2 regions of the Paenibacillus sp. SAF-068 genome follow, and region 2 is predicted to be linked to the other one. Evidence: predicted binding sites of a transcription regulator. Region 2 holds the regulator's gene; the other holds the start of a gene.

Region 1 (8,193 bases), on a different contig from region 2:
CGACTGTGGAAACCGTCAGGCAATGGCTACTGCTGAATCTATCCGCCAGTCAGTAGAGAAATACCATTTTGCTCTGCCCGACGGCCACACGACACGTCTGACCATCTCCATTGGTGTAGCCGTGTATCCGGATCATTGTGATACTCATGACGATGACGACTTTTTCGAACAGGCCGACCGCGCTCTATACGAAGCCAAGAATACAGGGCGTAACCGCGTGTGTGCCTTACCTTTTCGCTCCTTGTCTCTTACACTTAAAAATGGGATCTAACCGTTCAACGCGATCAAAAAAAAGGATGTCTTGTTGGCCTATTCAGGCGGACAGGACATCCCTTGCTTTATGGACTATTGCATATCATCTCAGCTTGTAGCCTATAACAGAAGATCAGGCAAGGATGCTCTCAATCTCCTCGACAATGGCAGCATCCAGCTTCACGCCTGATGCAGCTGCATTCTCTTTGACCTGCTCGGGACGACTTGCCCCTACAAGTGCACTGGATACATTGCTTTGGCGCAGAATCCAGGCCAGGGCCAGTTGGCCAACCTTCAGATCGAGCTTGTCCGCCACTTCAATCAGTTGACGAACTTTCCCGATGCGATCCGCATTGATCTTTCCTTCATCCCATCCTAGCTTAGCCGCACGGCTATTCTCCGGGATATCGGAGACGGATGTATATTTCCCGGTCAATAGACCTTGAGCAAGCGGGGAGTATACGACTTGTCCGATGCCTTTACGTTCACCGAGCGGGATAATCTCATTTTCGATGTATCGGTCAAACATGTTGTACACCGGCTGATTGACCACGATACGATCCAGAAGCAGACGGTCTGCTGTACCCAATGCATCTTCCATCTGAGCCGCAGTCCACTGGCTGACGCCTACATATAACACTTTGCCTTGACGCACCAGATCATCCAGTGCACGGAGTGTTTCTTCTATCGGTGTTTCGGTATGATAACGATGGCAGTAGTAGATATCCACATATTCAACGCCCAGGCGCTTTAGGCTGGCTTCACATTGCTCCTTGATATGTTTACGCGACAGCCCCTGGTCATTCGGACCATCACCCATTTTGCCAAATACTTTGGTTGCAAGTACATAAGAGTCACGGGAATACGCTTTGAGCGTCTGCCCGAGCAGTTCTTCTGCTGCACCCCGTTCATATACATTGGCTGTATCAAAAAAGTTAATGCCTTCATCGAATGCAGTTTCAATTGATTTCACCGCATTTTCACGTTCCACATACCCTCCGTACGTCAGCCAGCTTCCCAGGCTGATCTCGCTTACTTTCAGTCCGCTTCCACCTAATCTGCGATAATCCATTGATTGCATATCCTCCTCTATTGGTTATAAAGATGAAGTTCATATTCTATTGTAACGTAACCAGCCCGGATGAAAAGGGCTTTAGCTCAGAAAATGGAAAATGAAAAGAAGCGCACCTATTGCCAGGTGCGCCAAATCAAGGTTTATCATCTGATCATGATTTAAGGCAGAGTAATACTTAATGCATTCAACAGATCAGCCTGTCTAACCGGCTTGGTCAGAACAGCATCAAAAGCTTCTGCTTCGTGCAATTCAATATGCATCCCATAAGGAATAAGGACAAGGACAGGCAGATTCTCGGTTCCCTGCTTCAGCTCATGTACAAAATCAACTGCTCCGCCCTCCAGAAGGCCCATATCCACAACGGCTACATCCGGCTTGAGTCCTTCCTTGATCCAATCATGCGCTAATGTCAACCCTGAGGTCATGTGTACATCCATCTCCCACCTGCGCATCAGGGAAGAGACGCCTTGCAGAATGTCAGGGTCTTTGACAAGCAGGACCTTGCTGCCTTTTAACCTTTGCTGAACACTTGCCAGTTGAGGTAACTCCCAATATCTGCGCAACGGAAGGGAGATGTTGAATTCCGTCTCGTTTTCCTTCACACTGCTCACCTGTATGCGGCCATGCATGAGGATGGCAAGATTCTGGCTTACAGCCAAACCCAGATTGCTTCCAATCAGTTTTTGAATATTGAAATTTTCGTCTTGGCTCAAGGTTGGGGTCTTCTTGTCCGATAACATCTGACCCGTGTACTTCACCCTGAGCTGAAGGGTACCGGTCTCCTCAGATTCTTCTCCGTTCACTACTGCTGTGATCAGAACCGAACCTTCACGCGTTGAATCCAGAGCATATTGGATGACATGTGCAAGCAACTGTCCAATCTTGACTTCATCACCCACGAACACTTGGGACACATTCAGTTCAAGATTTAGTCCCAGCTCAATGTTCTTGCCCGTCGCAATTCCGGCATAGAGATACACGGTATTCTCAATGGTGCCAACGAGATCGAACGGATCATCATGTATAACCGTTCTACCTGCTTCATTGATATTGAAATTCATCATATTATTCAGCAGGGAGAGTAGAATATTGCCGCTCGTCTCAATCATATTCACATATTCCGACTGCTCCTCCGACATATCCGGAGTGCGCATCAGATCTGTCAGTCCCAGAATACCGTTCAGTGGATTGCGAATCTCGTGACTCATTAGCTTGAGCATCTGCGCTTTGGTCATGGCCTCCGATTCGGCACGTTCTTTCTCTGCCTGGAGTTGTTCTTGGATTTGTTCCGAATGACTCAACTTTCGCTCCTGAACATGCAACGTGCTTTCCAGATCCACAACATAGCCCAGGAATACAGCCATCGCGTTCAGTGTCTTCATGTCCGTTTCGCTGATCACATAACCAGGATCATCCATTAGACATATCGTTCCGAATGCCTCACCAGATCTTCTCATGATCGGTACGCCCACGAAGAAACGATTCCCAAGCCCGCTCGTAACGTTCATGGAACGTGTCATTGGGTTTTCACATGTGTCCTGGATGGTAAGAATACTGCTTTTGTCTCTTAATACCAGACTGCAATATGATTCGTTAAAAGAAAGCACACTGCCCTTCACAATCAACTCTTCCGTACGGTTAAAGGCCTCCAAAATGACATTGGTCACCCCGTCATTTGTGGCAACAAAGATGGTATTGACCTTCAATATACCGCTTAATACGTCTACGATATGGGCCGCTGCTTCCTTTATATCTTCATAGAAGCCTCTCGTAATGCCTTCTGCCGTTCCCATGATTCACCCCTCTTATCTTAGCTGCACTTTCAAATCTGTATATCAGAACGTTTAATCACGTACAGGGGTTCATCAACAATCCGAATAGCTGTCACAATCTATACTTATATGATTAACACCGTAGAAGTAAAAGAGAATCATACTCCCTGCCCATGGCCCGTTTTTGGACAATTGCAGGTCTTAAACTGATGACTTAACTACGGAAAATGGTTTGCAAATCGCCTTTTCAGATTGGTTACAGTCCATCTTGTCTCAGTTCGATTATTATCCTTGCAGGATAACTAGAAATTATACGCTTCTACTCAGACTTTGGGAACCTTTATCCACAGCAAGTAAAGGAAAGTCCACTTTGCCCACTAAGGGGTGTGACCATTATCACACCCAAAAAACCACATATAGTTTATAAATGGATAATATAAATCTACATATAGTATTTAACGTGAATTGAATGATATTCAAAATCATTTTAGGAGGAAACTTACATGAACATGCTTGAGTATGCCACTCCACCGGCATCCGATCTATTATCCGACCTGGGAAGACGAATTATTGGCGCAGAAGACGCCGATACGCTGAGGGAAAATGCGAATCTGAACGGGGACTCCTTCAGCGGAAAAATGAGCAGGCTCGGTTCGGAGACCGCCAAGTGGCATGCTCTACGTCATGTGTTGCCGGAAGAGCTTGCCCAAGCTGTGGAGAACGGGGATCTGTATGTTCATGATCTGGATCAGTATGCCCTTGGAACAACCAACTGCATCTTTATCCCGTTTGACCGTCTTCTTGCCACGGGTTTCAATACAGGCAACGGATCGGTTCGCACACCTCAGACGATCATGTCTGCCATGGCTTTGGTTGCGATCATCTTCCAATCCCAGCAGAACAGTCAGTATGGCGGGGTATCGGCCAATAAGATTGACTGGGATTTGGCCCCTTATGTACAGCGATCGTTCCGCAAACATTATCGCAAAGGGCAACGCCTCTTTGGTGAGCATGTCTTGCTTGAAGATGAACAGCTTTATCTGGACAGCATCGAAGCGAAGAACCAGTGCCCACGAGCATATGCATTCGCCTATGAGGAGACTGAACTGGAGACAGGACAAGCTGCTGAATCACTGATTCACAACTTGAATACGATGAGCAGCCGGGCGGGTGGCCAGATTCCATTCACATCACTGAATTATGGATTATGTACTTCTGCGGAAGGACGGTTGATATCACGTTCATTGCTCGAAGCAACGATTCGTGGCCTGGGCAACGGGGAAACACCCGTGTTCCCTCAACATATTTTCCAATGTAAACAGGGGATCAATCAGGCTCAAGGAGAGCCGAACTATGACTTGTTCCGCCTCGCAGTCACCTGTTCATCCCGGCGGATGTATCCTAACTTTGTCAATGTGGATGCCTCTTTCAATCTGCCTTATTATCATCCGGAAGATCCGGATACGATTATCGCAACTATGGGATGCCGCACACGTACACTGGCTGACCGATTTGGCCGCAATCGTCAAAGCGGTAAAGGAAATCTGTCCTTCAACACCATTAATCTGGTCAAGCTGGGTATCCGGTTTGGCATCTGCCAAGGTGCCAGAGCTGTTGCGGATCGGGCTGGATTCTACACTGCTTTGGAATCCGTGATGCATAATGCCGCTTCTGGTCTGCTGCATCGCTACCGCATTCAGACAGCACAGCCTGCCAAGGCATCGGACTTCATGATGCGCGAGGGTGTATGGGAAGGTGGAGAACAGCTTGCCCCAAGCGAGCCCGTTGCCGATCTATTAAAGCACGGAACGTTATCCCTTGGTTTTATCGGTCTCGCTGAATGCATGACAGCTCTCTATGGACGCCATCATGGGCAGGACCCTCATGTACATCGCGAAGCGCTCAACGTTATTCGGACCATGCGAGAGTTCTGTGACCGGATGAGCGAGCAGCATAACCTGAATATCACCCTGTTTGCCACACCTGCGGAAGGGTTATCCGGCAAATTCACGAAGATCGACAGAGAACGTTATGGCCTCATTCCAGGAGTTAATGATCGGGAGTATTATACGAACTCATTCCATATCCCGGTCTATCATACCCTTCCAGCTTATCGGAAGATTGAACTGGAGGCCCCGTTCCATACGTTATGCAATGCAGGCGCAATCTCCTATGTGGAGCTGGACGGTAACGTTCGAGCCAACACCACAGCTTTCCTGCGAATCGTGCAATATGCACTGGCGCAGGATATCGGTTATTTTTCCATTAACCATCCCATTGATCGCTGTCCTGCATGTGGTTATGAAGGGGTTATCGGGGATGTATGCCCACATTGTGAAGTTCATGAGGACCATGTACACTTCCAGCGGTTACGCCGTGTAACGGGCTATCTGACCGGAGATTACAAAGTCCGCTTCAATGCTGCGAAGCAGGCCGAAGTACGGGATCGGGTGAAACACCGGTGAATCTGTATGGATACATTCCCGAATCGGTCAATGAAGGGACAGGTCTGCGTGCCGTGTTGTTCATCAGCGGATGTCGCCACGCCTGTCCGGGCTGCTTCAGTCCGGATTCGTGGAGCTTTCGAGCGGGTGAGCCCTTTACAGAGGAGCGGCAGCAGCAAATTCTGTATGAAGTGACGACCCATCCGTTGCTGGATGGCGTTACGTTATGTGGCGGGGATCCCTTTTTCTCGGCAGCAGAATGTACGTCATGGGTTCAGCAGCTCCGCACTGCACGTCCTGATCTGACGGTATGGGCCTACACGGGATTCGAATATGAAGAACTGGTCACCGATCCTGCAAGAGCAGAACTTGCCCGATTGTGCGACGTCATTATTGACGGGCGATATGTTGAAGCAGAGCGTGATGTCTCCCTGCCCTTCCGCGGAAGTCGGAATCAACGTTTGATTGATGTTAATGCAACACGAGCCACTCGAACTATCGTTACGATGCAGCTTAGTACGTCCTAAACATTAATTGTACTCCCCTCCCCAATTATTAAGACATGAGTCCCCCGGCGGACTCGTGTCTTTTTGGCGTATAGCGGCCTTGTATGTAGAATATGTTTTATCCAATCTCGCTACTTCCTTCTCTATTGCATGATGATATATTATATAGGTAGTTATTATTTTAGCATTTAAAAATTAGACCGTTTACATAAGGTAACCAGGGAGGAATCATCTTTTATATGGATATTGTTCAAGCATTAATTACATGTATGCCTTTCTTTCGAGATACGATTCGTCAGGATGTAACCCTTTCCGTTATTGATCATGAAAAATTCTTATATTTCTCAGCAGGGGAATCGTTAAAACAACTGAATTATCAACCTGGAGACCCTCTGTTGGATGGAAATCGAAATTTTGCTGATCTCAACGGCGGTACAGTCAAACGCTTCGATCACTACCCTAAAGATTTATTCGGTGTTCCGTTTGACGTGGCTTTTATCCCCATTAAAAATGAGCAAGGTGAAGTCATCGCCCTGTTCAATCTCCTCTACAGTATGGATGACCAGGACCAGCTGCAACAGCTCATGGATGCTACCGAGAATTTGACCAACCAATTAATTGACAGTGTACAGCACGTGGCCGCACACTCTGAGGAACTCAGTGCCACAACCGAAGAGATTCGGAACAACTCCAAACAAGCCGTACAGAAATCAGGAAATGTAACTCAAGTCGCCAGCTTCATTCGTGAAATCTCCGAACAAACCAATCTGCTTGGATTGAATGCAGCCATTGAAGCTGCTCGTGTCGGTGAAGCAGGTGCAGGTTTTGGCGTTGTTGCCAAAGAAATTCGCAAACTGTCTGTGGATACCAAAGAAGCAACGGCCCGTATTGAAGATTCTCTTCTCTCGGTCCGGCAATCCATACAAGGCATGGAGAATGAACTTGGTGAGATCACTGCGAGTTCTCAAGAACAGGCCGAACTGGTTAACAATTTTATGAGCACAATTGAGCAATTGAATGAAACCAACCAACAATTGAAGCAATTTGTGCAAAAAATGATTTCATTTGACGGAAAATAAAAAGACGTGAGATGGCAAAGCATATTGGGGATTTATGCAAAATGCTCATCAAACAACAAACAAAAGCCTCCGAATGCACTCGGAGGCTTTTTCATGAGCTATTAGACTTAACGAATCTCGAAGTGACTGATACGTACACCTGCAGACAGCACAATGTATACATCCTGTGCACCTGATCCACCCGTGAGTTCAGCCTTAACAGTAGACCACTGCTGGGCGTCACCTTGTGCCAGTTCCACACGTCCTGCGACCGCACCATCCGGTGAGCCAAGTCGCACTTCCAACACAGCGCCTGCTTGTTCTGCGGAGACACGTGCTTCAATTGCTGCTGCTCCACTACCCAAATCGGCATCTTTGAAGGCAATCCATCCTTGTTCTCCAACTACACGGACAGCACTGCCGCCCTCTTTGCTCTCATCCAGGTCAACACCCAGGTAAGCATCATAATTCTCGGCACGGGTAGCCACACCCAGATTACGAGCTGGGATCGTCTCTCCTTCTACCGTCAGGTCTGCAACCAGCTGAACATCGGAGGATGACTTGGCCACCATAATGGAGTAAGTTCCACTTTCCACGACATATCGATCCCGAGTTACATCCCAGATTGCCAGTTCTTGAACAGGCAAGGTGAAGCTGACCTTCACTGTAGCTCCCGCTTCGATATGAAGACGACGGAATCCTTTTAACGTTTTGAGGGGACGTTTCACCCGTGATTTGCCTGCACGAACATACAACTGTACAACCTCGTCGCTTGCGATTGAACCAGTATTCGTCACATCCACAGTTACCGTGATGGTGCCATCCGTACCCGTTTGTGCAGGACTTAACGCCAGATTACTGTATTTAAATGTTGCATACGTCAGACCATGTCCAAACGGATACAGTACATTGCCTTCAAAATATTGATACGTCCGACCGGATTGAATGATATCGTAATCCTTGATGTCGGTCAGTTGATCTGCCGATTGTACCCACGTCATGTTCAGACGGCCTGCTGGTGCATAGTCGCCATACAATACATCAGCTACTGCGTTACCCAGTTCCTGTCCTGCGTGTGAAGTATAC
Region 2 (8,193 bases):
AAGTAGATGCAATTTGAAGAGGTTGACCATATAATACGCGAGGTGCTGGAATGGACAAGTTTATTCTTATAGATGGAAATAGCATTATTTACAGGGCGTTTTTTGCAATGCCGCCCCTGACCAACTCGAAAGGTCTGCATACCAATGCGGTATATGGCTTCACCACGATGCTGCTGAGACTGCTTGAAGAGCATAAGCCTACACATGTGATGGTCGCATTTGATGCAGGCAAAGTCACGTTCCGCCACGAAGGGTATCAGGAATACAAGGGTGGTCGGGAGAAAACTCCGCCAGAGTTGTCAGAGCAATTCCCATTGCTCAAAGAACTGCTGAAAGGACTTGGCATCGCTCAATTTGAGCTGGCTGGATTCGAAGCGGATGATATCATCGGGACGTTAACCAAACGCGCAGATGATGCGGGCAGACAGGTGCTTGTTGTATCGGGTGACAAAGATATGCTGCAGCTTGCTTCTGAACATGTACATATCGGACTGACACGTAAAGGCGTAACCGATATCGAACTGTATGACCCTGCTCAGATTAAGGAGCGTTATGGTCTGACGCCGCTGCAAATCATTGATCTCAAAGGTCTGATGGGCGATGCCTCTGATAATATTCCGGGTATTCCCGGGGTTGGAGAGAAGACAGCGTTGAAGCTGCTGCACCAGTTCGGATCGGTAGAAGATGTGTTGAACGGAACGAGTGAACTGAAAGGCAAGATGAAAGAAAAGATCGAGGCTCACGCCGAAGATGCCCGGATGAGCAAACAACTGGCGACGATTCACAGGGAAGTTCCGCTGGAGCAGACATGGGAGGATATGCAATTCGCCGGATTAAGAGAAGAACAGGCTGGTCCTGCACTGGCCAAGCTGGAATTCAAATCCTTGCTCGAACGCCTGTCATTCAGTGGCAGCATCGGTTCTGAACAGGAAGCGGTCCCTGCTGCCGAGGTAGAATCCTCCATTGCAACAGAGGACAACATCAGTGAGCTGTTTAGTTCTCTGGATTCCATTGATGTACTGCACGTGGAGACACATGGGGATAACCCGCACCAAGCGAAACTGATTGGACTTGCTGTAGGTTCCGCTGGAACCTATACGTTCATATCTCCCGAAGTGCTTCATTCCGATGCTGCTGCTCCGGTACGGGAATGGCTTGGTAATTCAGAGCAACCAAAGCGCGGGTATGATCTTCATCGTGTAGACCTGGCCCTTCATGCACATGGTATTGAATTCGCTGGCGCATCATTTGATGTACAACTGGCAGCGTATCTGCTTGATCCAACGGAATCCAACCAGACGATTAGTGGACTCACAACCAAGTATGGTCTGCCTTCCCTCGTGGAGGATGACACGGTTATGGGCAAAGGGGCCAAGTATAAGGTGCCGGAAGTAGAGATACTCGGCGATTTCCTGTGCCGCAAAGCTGCTGCAGTCGCAGCGATTATTCCACTTCAGGAACAGGCACTGGCGGGCGATGAGATGAACTCGCTCTTCCACGAGCTTGAGATGCCGTTGTCACGCATATTGGCGGACATGGAGAAACAGGGAATCAAGGCCAATACATCCGACCTGCAGGCTCTGGGCAGTGAGTTTGAAGAACAGATTAGCAGGTTGATGGCGGAGATCTACAAGCTTTCAGGAACGGAATTCAATCTGAATTCACCGAAGCAGCTGGGCGAGATTTTATTTGATAGACTGGGTTTGCCAGTGGTGAAAAAAACAAAAACGGGCTACTCCACAGATGCTGAAGTATTGGAAAAGTTGGCTCCTTATAATGATGTGGTCAAACATATTCTGCAATATCGTCAGCTTGCCAAGCTGCAATCCACTTATGTGGAGGGCTTGCTTAAAGAGATTTCTGATCGGGATGGCAAGGTGCATACGTATTATCGTCAGACCATTGCTGCAACGGGACGACTTAGCAGTCAATTTCCAAACTTGCAGAACATTCCGATTCGGATGGAAGAAGGTCGCAAAATCCGGAAGGTATTTGTTCCTTCCGAGCCAGGATGGTCCATTTTGGCAGCAGACTATTCCCAGATTGAACTGCGTGTACTGGCACATATTTCGGACGATGAGCGCTTGAAGGAAGCGTTTGTCAATGATATGGATATTCATACAAAGACCGCTTCGGATGTATTTGGCGTGAAGCCTGAAGATGTGGATGGGGATATGCGTCGTTCCGCCAAGGCAGTTAACTTTGGTATTGTGTATGGAATAAGTGATTATGGTTTGTCTCAGAATTTGCATATTACGCGTAAAGAGGCTGCACAGTTTATCGATCAGTATTTTGAAGTCTTCCAGGGTGTGCGCCGATATATGGACGATATTGTGAAGGAAGCTCGCCAGGATGGATACGTTAAAACGTTGTTGGAACGACGTCGCTACCTGCCAGAGATTAATGCCAGCAACTTCAATCTGCGTTCCTTCGCTGAGCGTACGGCAATGAATACACCTATTCAGGGAACTGCGGCAGACATCATCAAACTGGCCATGGTACAGATGGATGAAGCGCTGCGGGAACGCGAGTTGAAGAGTCGTATGTTGCTTCAAGTGCACGATGAACTTGTATTCGAAGTGCCTGCCGATGAATTGGAACTGATGAAAGAACTTGTGCCTGCTGTCATGGAAAAAGCATTGGAACTCTCGGTTCCGCTGAAAGCAGAAGTCAGCTTTGGTGATAACTGGTACGAAGCGAAGTAAACCACGCCCCGCGCGGTTTTTCCGGTATTTTACATTAGCCCTTTCCATGTTTTCGATATAAGAAAAGGGTCCCGCTGAGCGCCATCTTCCGTTATAATATAGGGGAGGTGAGAACATCATGCCGGAATTACCGGAAGTCGAAACAGTCAGAAGAACATTGAATCAACTTATTGTAGGCAAAACGATTGATCATGTTACCGTTAGCTTGCCGCGGATTATTCAGCGGCCGGACGATATAGATGCATTTGCACTGGAACTGGCGGGACATACCGTAATCGGGGTGGAGCGTCGAGGCAAGTTTTTGCGTATTTTGCTGGACGGGCTGGTGCTTGTCTCCCATCTGCGGATGGAGGGAAGGTACGGTGTGTACGAGCAGCATGAAGATGTGGAGAAGCATACCCATGTGATCTTCCATTTTAATGATGGTACGGAATTGCGTTATAAGGATGTGCGTCAGTTCGGTACGATGCATCTGTTCAACACAGGGGAGGAACTGGTGTCCAAACCTTTGCTGAAGCTGGGACTGGAGCCGCTTGATCCGGACTTTACAGTAACTGCATTCCGCGAGGCGGTTGGCAAGCGCACAACCAAAATCAAGGCTGTACTGTTAAATCAGGCATATGTGGTCGGCATCGGGAATATTTATGTGGACGAGGCCCTATTTCGCGCAGGCATCCATCCCGAGACCATCGCCAAGACACTGACCGAAGCTCAGTTAACCGTGCTCCATGAAGCGATTGTGGCTACGTTGCAAGATGCAGTGAATGCAGGTGGATCTTCCATCAAGTCCTATGTGAATGGACAGGGTGAGATGGGGATGTTCCAGCATCAATTGAAAATCTATGGACGCAAATCAGAGCCTTGTGCAACATGTGGTACGTTAATCGAAAAAACGGTGGTAGGTGGCCGTGGTACGCATTTTTGTCCGAACTGTCAGCCGCTGAACATGAACTGAATGAACGAAATGATGAAATCATAGCACCCTTGGATTCCTCCCTCCATATACTGATATGGCAGAAATAAGCGGGCGTATACCCATACTGGCATCTTCAGTTGGCACGAGTACCGCACAGAGGAGGAATCCGGGGTGCTGCATCATTTTATTTCATTGCTGGCGCTTGCTTTGGCGCTTAGTTTAGATGGTTTTGGAGTCGGGATTACATATGGGTTACGGAGGACTAAGATTCCCCTGTTATCTATCGCTGTTATTTCGATCTGTTCGGGATTGGTTATTGCCTTGTCGATGCAAGTTGGTGTGCTGTTGTCCCATGTGGTGTCACCGGATATCGCTTCTATTGTGGGAGCCGTTATATTGATTGGCATTGGTGCATGGTCACTGTTGCAACTTATTCGAAAGCAAGGCAAAGAACAGCAGGAAACAGACACTAGATCGGGTGAGGGAGCAGAAACAAAGGTAACTGGTGTTGGTGAAACTCAAGAGACACTGACGGATTCAAAAGGCCGGAATCAGGTGCTTGCCCTGGATCTGGAGCAGTCGGCTTCAGGCGGTTCGCTGGAACGCATGGTATTTACACTGGAGCTGCGTAAGCTGGGTGTTGTCATTCAGATTCTTCGCAGTCCCTCCAAGGCCGATATGGATAACTCGGGGAGCATATCGGCCCAGGAAGCGATGTGGCTTGGTATTGCCTTGTCTCTCGATGCGTTTGGAGCAGGTTTGGGAGCAGCGCTTTTGGGATTCCCTACACTATGGACAGCACTCATTATTGCACTGTTTAGTGGGGCATTTCTGTCACTCGGCATGAAGGTTGGTCTGCGATTCTCAGCGCTGCGCTGGATGCGAAGACTCTCTGTATTGCCAGCACTATTGTTAATGATTATGGGAATAATGAAGCTGTTATGAGGTGAAACGATGAATATAGGCTTAACCGGCGGGATCGCGACAGGCAAAAGCAGTGTTTCCGCCTATCTCGCCAGTAAGGGAGCGTTGCTCATCGATGCAGACGTTATTGCCCGGGAAGTTATGATGCCCGGGCATCCCGTGTTGGCCGCCGCTGTTAAGCGGTTCGGACAAGCCATACTGAATGAAGATGGAACACTGGATCGGAAAAAGCTTGGAAGTATTGTTTTCAAACAACCTGAGGAACGAAAGGCATTAGAGGCGATCACACATCCGGCGATCCGTCGAGAGATGCGTGAACGGGCTGCCGCATACCGGGTGCAACATCCGGATAAACTTGTGGTATCTGATATTCCTTTGCTGTACGAGTCGGGTCTGGAAGAGGGTTTCGAGGAAGTTATGGTTGTTTATGTTCCCAGATCGGTCCAACGCGATCGCTTGATGAGTCGGGATGGAATGACTGCAGAACAGGCTGAGGCCCGGATGGATGTACAGATGGATATTGAGCGCAAAAAGAAGCTGGCAGATATTGTAATTGACAACAGTGGTTTATGGACTGAGACGGAGCAGCAAATTGACTCATATCTACAGCGTAAGGGTTTGTTATGAGAATATTGCGCAAGAAACGAGTACTGCTGTTGATGTTTGTGTCCTTTGTATTGGTGTTGTTTCTGAATACAAACTGGATGGCATGGTTCTATCCGATCCATTATAAGGAAGAGATTCGTGCCCAGTCTCAGAGTTATGAGGTTGATCCGTTTCTGATTGCTTCGATCATTAAGGTGGAGACCAATTTCAAGACAAGCAAGGAATCCAAACGCGGTGCCATCGGGCTCATGCAACTGATGCCGGACACGGCCAATTGGATACTGGAGCAAGCCAAAATTCCCGAAACTTCGCTGGATGAATTAAAGCATGAGCCTGAACGAAATATTCAATTAGGCACATGGTATCTGCGTAATCTGTCCGATCAATTTGAGGGCAATGAAGTGGTCATGATCGCTGCCTATAATGCAGGTCCAGGCAAGGTAAATAGTTGGCTTAGAGATGGTGTATGGGATGGCTCGATCGATACGGTGAAGGATATTCCGTTTGGTGAGACGCGTCACTATGTACAAAGGGTTATTTACTATTATAATCAGTATGTAAAGATCTATAATACGTTCTGAGTATATATAAGTAGAAGCACAGAGCAGGCCGGTTATTCACCGGCCGCTCCATGCTCCTCTGTGTAGCGTATTACGTTACGATGCAGATATTATTGGTATTGACCTGCCAATTGCTGTTCTGCAATTGTTACCAGACGCTTCGTGATGTATCCACCGATCGAACCGTTCTCGTAAGAAGTCATGTTACCTTGGTATCCGTCTTGTGGAATGCTGATTCCGAGTTCTTGAGCAACTTCATATTTCATTTGCTCGAGTGCTGCGGAAGCTTTAGTTACCACCAGGTTGTTGGAGTTACCGTTGCTTTGTGCCATTGCTGTTCACCTCCTCGTGAGTTGGTAAAAGTATTATGTCTCGGCAATGCATTTTTCATTACAAAATCAAGACAGGGAATATGTGGTAAAAAGTAAAACGTGGGAAGTGATCTGATTTGAAGTGTCCTTATTGCGGTTATATGGGTACCAAAGTGCTTGATTCGCGTCCGGCCAACGAAGCAAAATCCATTCGTCGTCGCCGTGAGTGTGAGCAGTGTGCCCGAAGATTTACAACGTTTGAGATGATTGAGGAGACTCCACTGATCGTTATTAAGAAAGATGGCAGCCGGGAAGAGTTTAGCCGGGACAAGATTCTCCGCGGGCTTATTCGTGCCTGTGAGAAACGTCCAGTCTCCGTTGAGACGCTGGAGATGATGGTATCTGAAGTGGAGAAATCGCTGCGTAATACAGCTGAAGCTGAAGTGGAGAGCCGCCAGATTGGCGAGCTATTGATGGAACAGTTGTTTCCAGTCGATGAAGTGGCATATGTTCGTTTCGCGTCGGTATATCGCCAGTTCAAAGATATCAATATGTTCATGAAAGAACTGAAATCCCTGTTGTCCAAAGACGATCTGGAGGATTAGTGAAGTGGGAAAGGGAGAAGAGCAGTCTGGAGTTCCAGTCCATGTGTGCCAGTGAAATCGGTTGTTCTTCTCCAATCACTTTGGATCTTGAAAAAGTGATTGACAGCGAAAGCTGGATTTTATATGATATAGGAGTCGCCTGTGGAACGTTAGCAGTGTTGGACAAGTTATCTATTTCATATCCCGGGGCCTTAGCTCAGCTGGGAGAGCGCATCGCTGGCAGCGATGAGGTCAGGGGTTCGATCCCCCTAGGCTCCATAACTAAAGAACCCGCTAAACACAAGGCTTTCCTAGTGTTTGACGGGTTTTTGCTATGAGAAAATGCTTTGTTCTTATCGTCGTGGTCACACGAATGGTCACAGTGAAAGTTTTTTTAGTGTTTTTTTGATTCACTGACTGAATTAATGAAGTAGAATTTTGGACTTGGGGACGAGCTTGGGGACGAATATTCTAGATGTGAAAAACAAGGTTCTAAATCCTGACTGTAGAGTTGTCAAAAAAGTGCAGTTTGAAAACAAGGAGACCCTTCCGGCTGGATATTGTCCAGCCGCAAGGGTCTCCATTTTCCTGTATACGCTTTCAGTTAACCAGATACTCGACGAATCTTACAAAGATAGTAGCTACTTCGGCGCGGGTGGCAGTGGCTTTGGGAGCAAAAAAGTTGTCCGTCTTGCCTAATACAATGCCCATGCCTTGTAGCGCCTGAACGGCCTCCAATGCCCAGGAGCTAATCTCACTCTCGTCCGTGAAGGATTTATAGTGGCTTTCAGGTATCTCATAGCCTTTGTACTTCATATAGTTGTACAGTATCACGAGCATTTGCTCGCGTGTCATCGGTGAATTGGGGTCAAACAGGTCTGCGTTTGTACCGTTGATTATGCCTTTTTCGGCCGCCCACTCGGCTGCTGCCGTGTACCACTGTCCGTCCGTCACGTCACTAAAGCGGGAACCCGTATAGCTGGAGAGGTTTACGTTCTCCAGATTGGTCAATACTTGCACGAACATTGCACGCGTCATTGCGGTGCCCGGTGAGAACGTCGTAGACGTCGTACCTTTGAAAAGATCGTATGTGTAGGCGAAATTGATATCGTTGTAGAACCAGTCGTTTATGTTGGCATCCCTGAAAGGGTTGCCCGATACCACCAGGAAGCCGATTGGGGTGGCGTCATCGAACGACAGCTCCGTACCCTCACGTATGTTCAGCGACAAGCCGTTGTCTAAGCTTACTCTTGCGCCGCTCAGTCCTACCACAACCGCGCCGCTACTCCGTATCTTCGATCCCCCGTGGATATGCACTTGATTACCGTTTGGCAGATTCACATGCGCGTCTTTGCCGCCTATTGTGATCGTACCGTCGCTCGCGATCGTCGAGCCGCCCGAGATGGTCACTGTGCTGTTGCTGCTAGGGAGCTCCACGTGGGCGCTCTTGTCCGCCGGAATGGTCACCTTACCGTATGAGTCTATCGTTGTGCCTTCGGGTACCTTAATCTTCGTCCCGCCTTTGGTCGCAATTTCGCCGCCACCGGGTAGAGTGGTGTTGCCGTTTTTGTCTGTTATCGCGGGCTT

Evidence for each region. Region 2 encodes NrdR, which represses ribonucleotide reductase genes. Its sites were predicted from a motif close to AACACNATATATNGTGTT; they were not measured.
Region 1: ACTHPG_RS20080 (anaerobic ribonucleoside triphosphate reductase) is a predicted target of NrdR. The motif match lies at 3,538-3,555, and genes of this name have one in related genera.

What each region holds. Positions count from the first base shown of each region.
Region 1 covers NZ_JBQCJX010000003.1:525,917-534,109, reverse strand. Annotated here, with positions in the region: gene ACTHPG_RS20095 (GGDEF domain-containing protein) at 1-271, shown strand, start outside; gene ACTHPG_RS20090 (aldo/keto reductase family protein) at 386-1,324, opposite strand; gene ACTHPG_RS20085 (histidine kinase dimerization/phospho-acceptor domain-containing protein) at 1,486-3,120, opposite strand; gene ACTHPG_RS20080 (anaerobic ribonucleoside triphosphate reductase) at 3,603-5,564, shown strand; gene nrdG (anaerobic ribonucleoside-triphosphate reductase activating protein) at 5,561-6,070, shown strand; gene ACTHPG_RS20070 (methyl-accepting chemotaxis protein) at 6,289-7,128, shown strand; gene ACTHPG_RS20065 (glycoside hydrolase family 3 C-terminal domain-containing protein) at 7,236-8,193, opposite strand, start outside.
Region 2 covers NZ_JBQCJX010000001.1:1,078,011-1,086,203, forward strand. Annotated here, with positions in the region: gene polA (DNA polymerase I) at 51-2,705, shown strand; gene mutM (DNA-formamidopyrimidine glycosylase) at 2,824-3,660, shown strand; gene ACTHPG_RS04835 (manganese efflux pump) at 3,793-4,566, shown strand; gene coaE (dephospho-CoA kinase) at 4,576-5,172, shown strand; gene ACTHPG_RS04845 (lytic transglycosylase domain-containing protein) at 5,169-5,732, shown strand; gene ACTHPG_RS04850 (alpha/beta-type small acid-soluble spore protein) at 5,822-6,043, opposite strand; gene nrdR (transcriptional regulator NrdR) at 6,160-6,627, shown strand; tRNA gene ACTHPG_RS04860 (tRNA-Ala) at 6,813-6,885, shown strand; gene ACTHPG_RS04865 (S-layer homology domain-containing protein) at 7,207-8,193, opposite strand, start outside.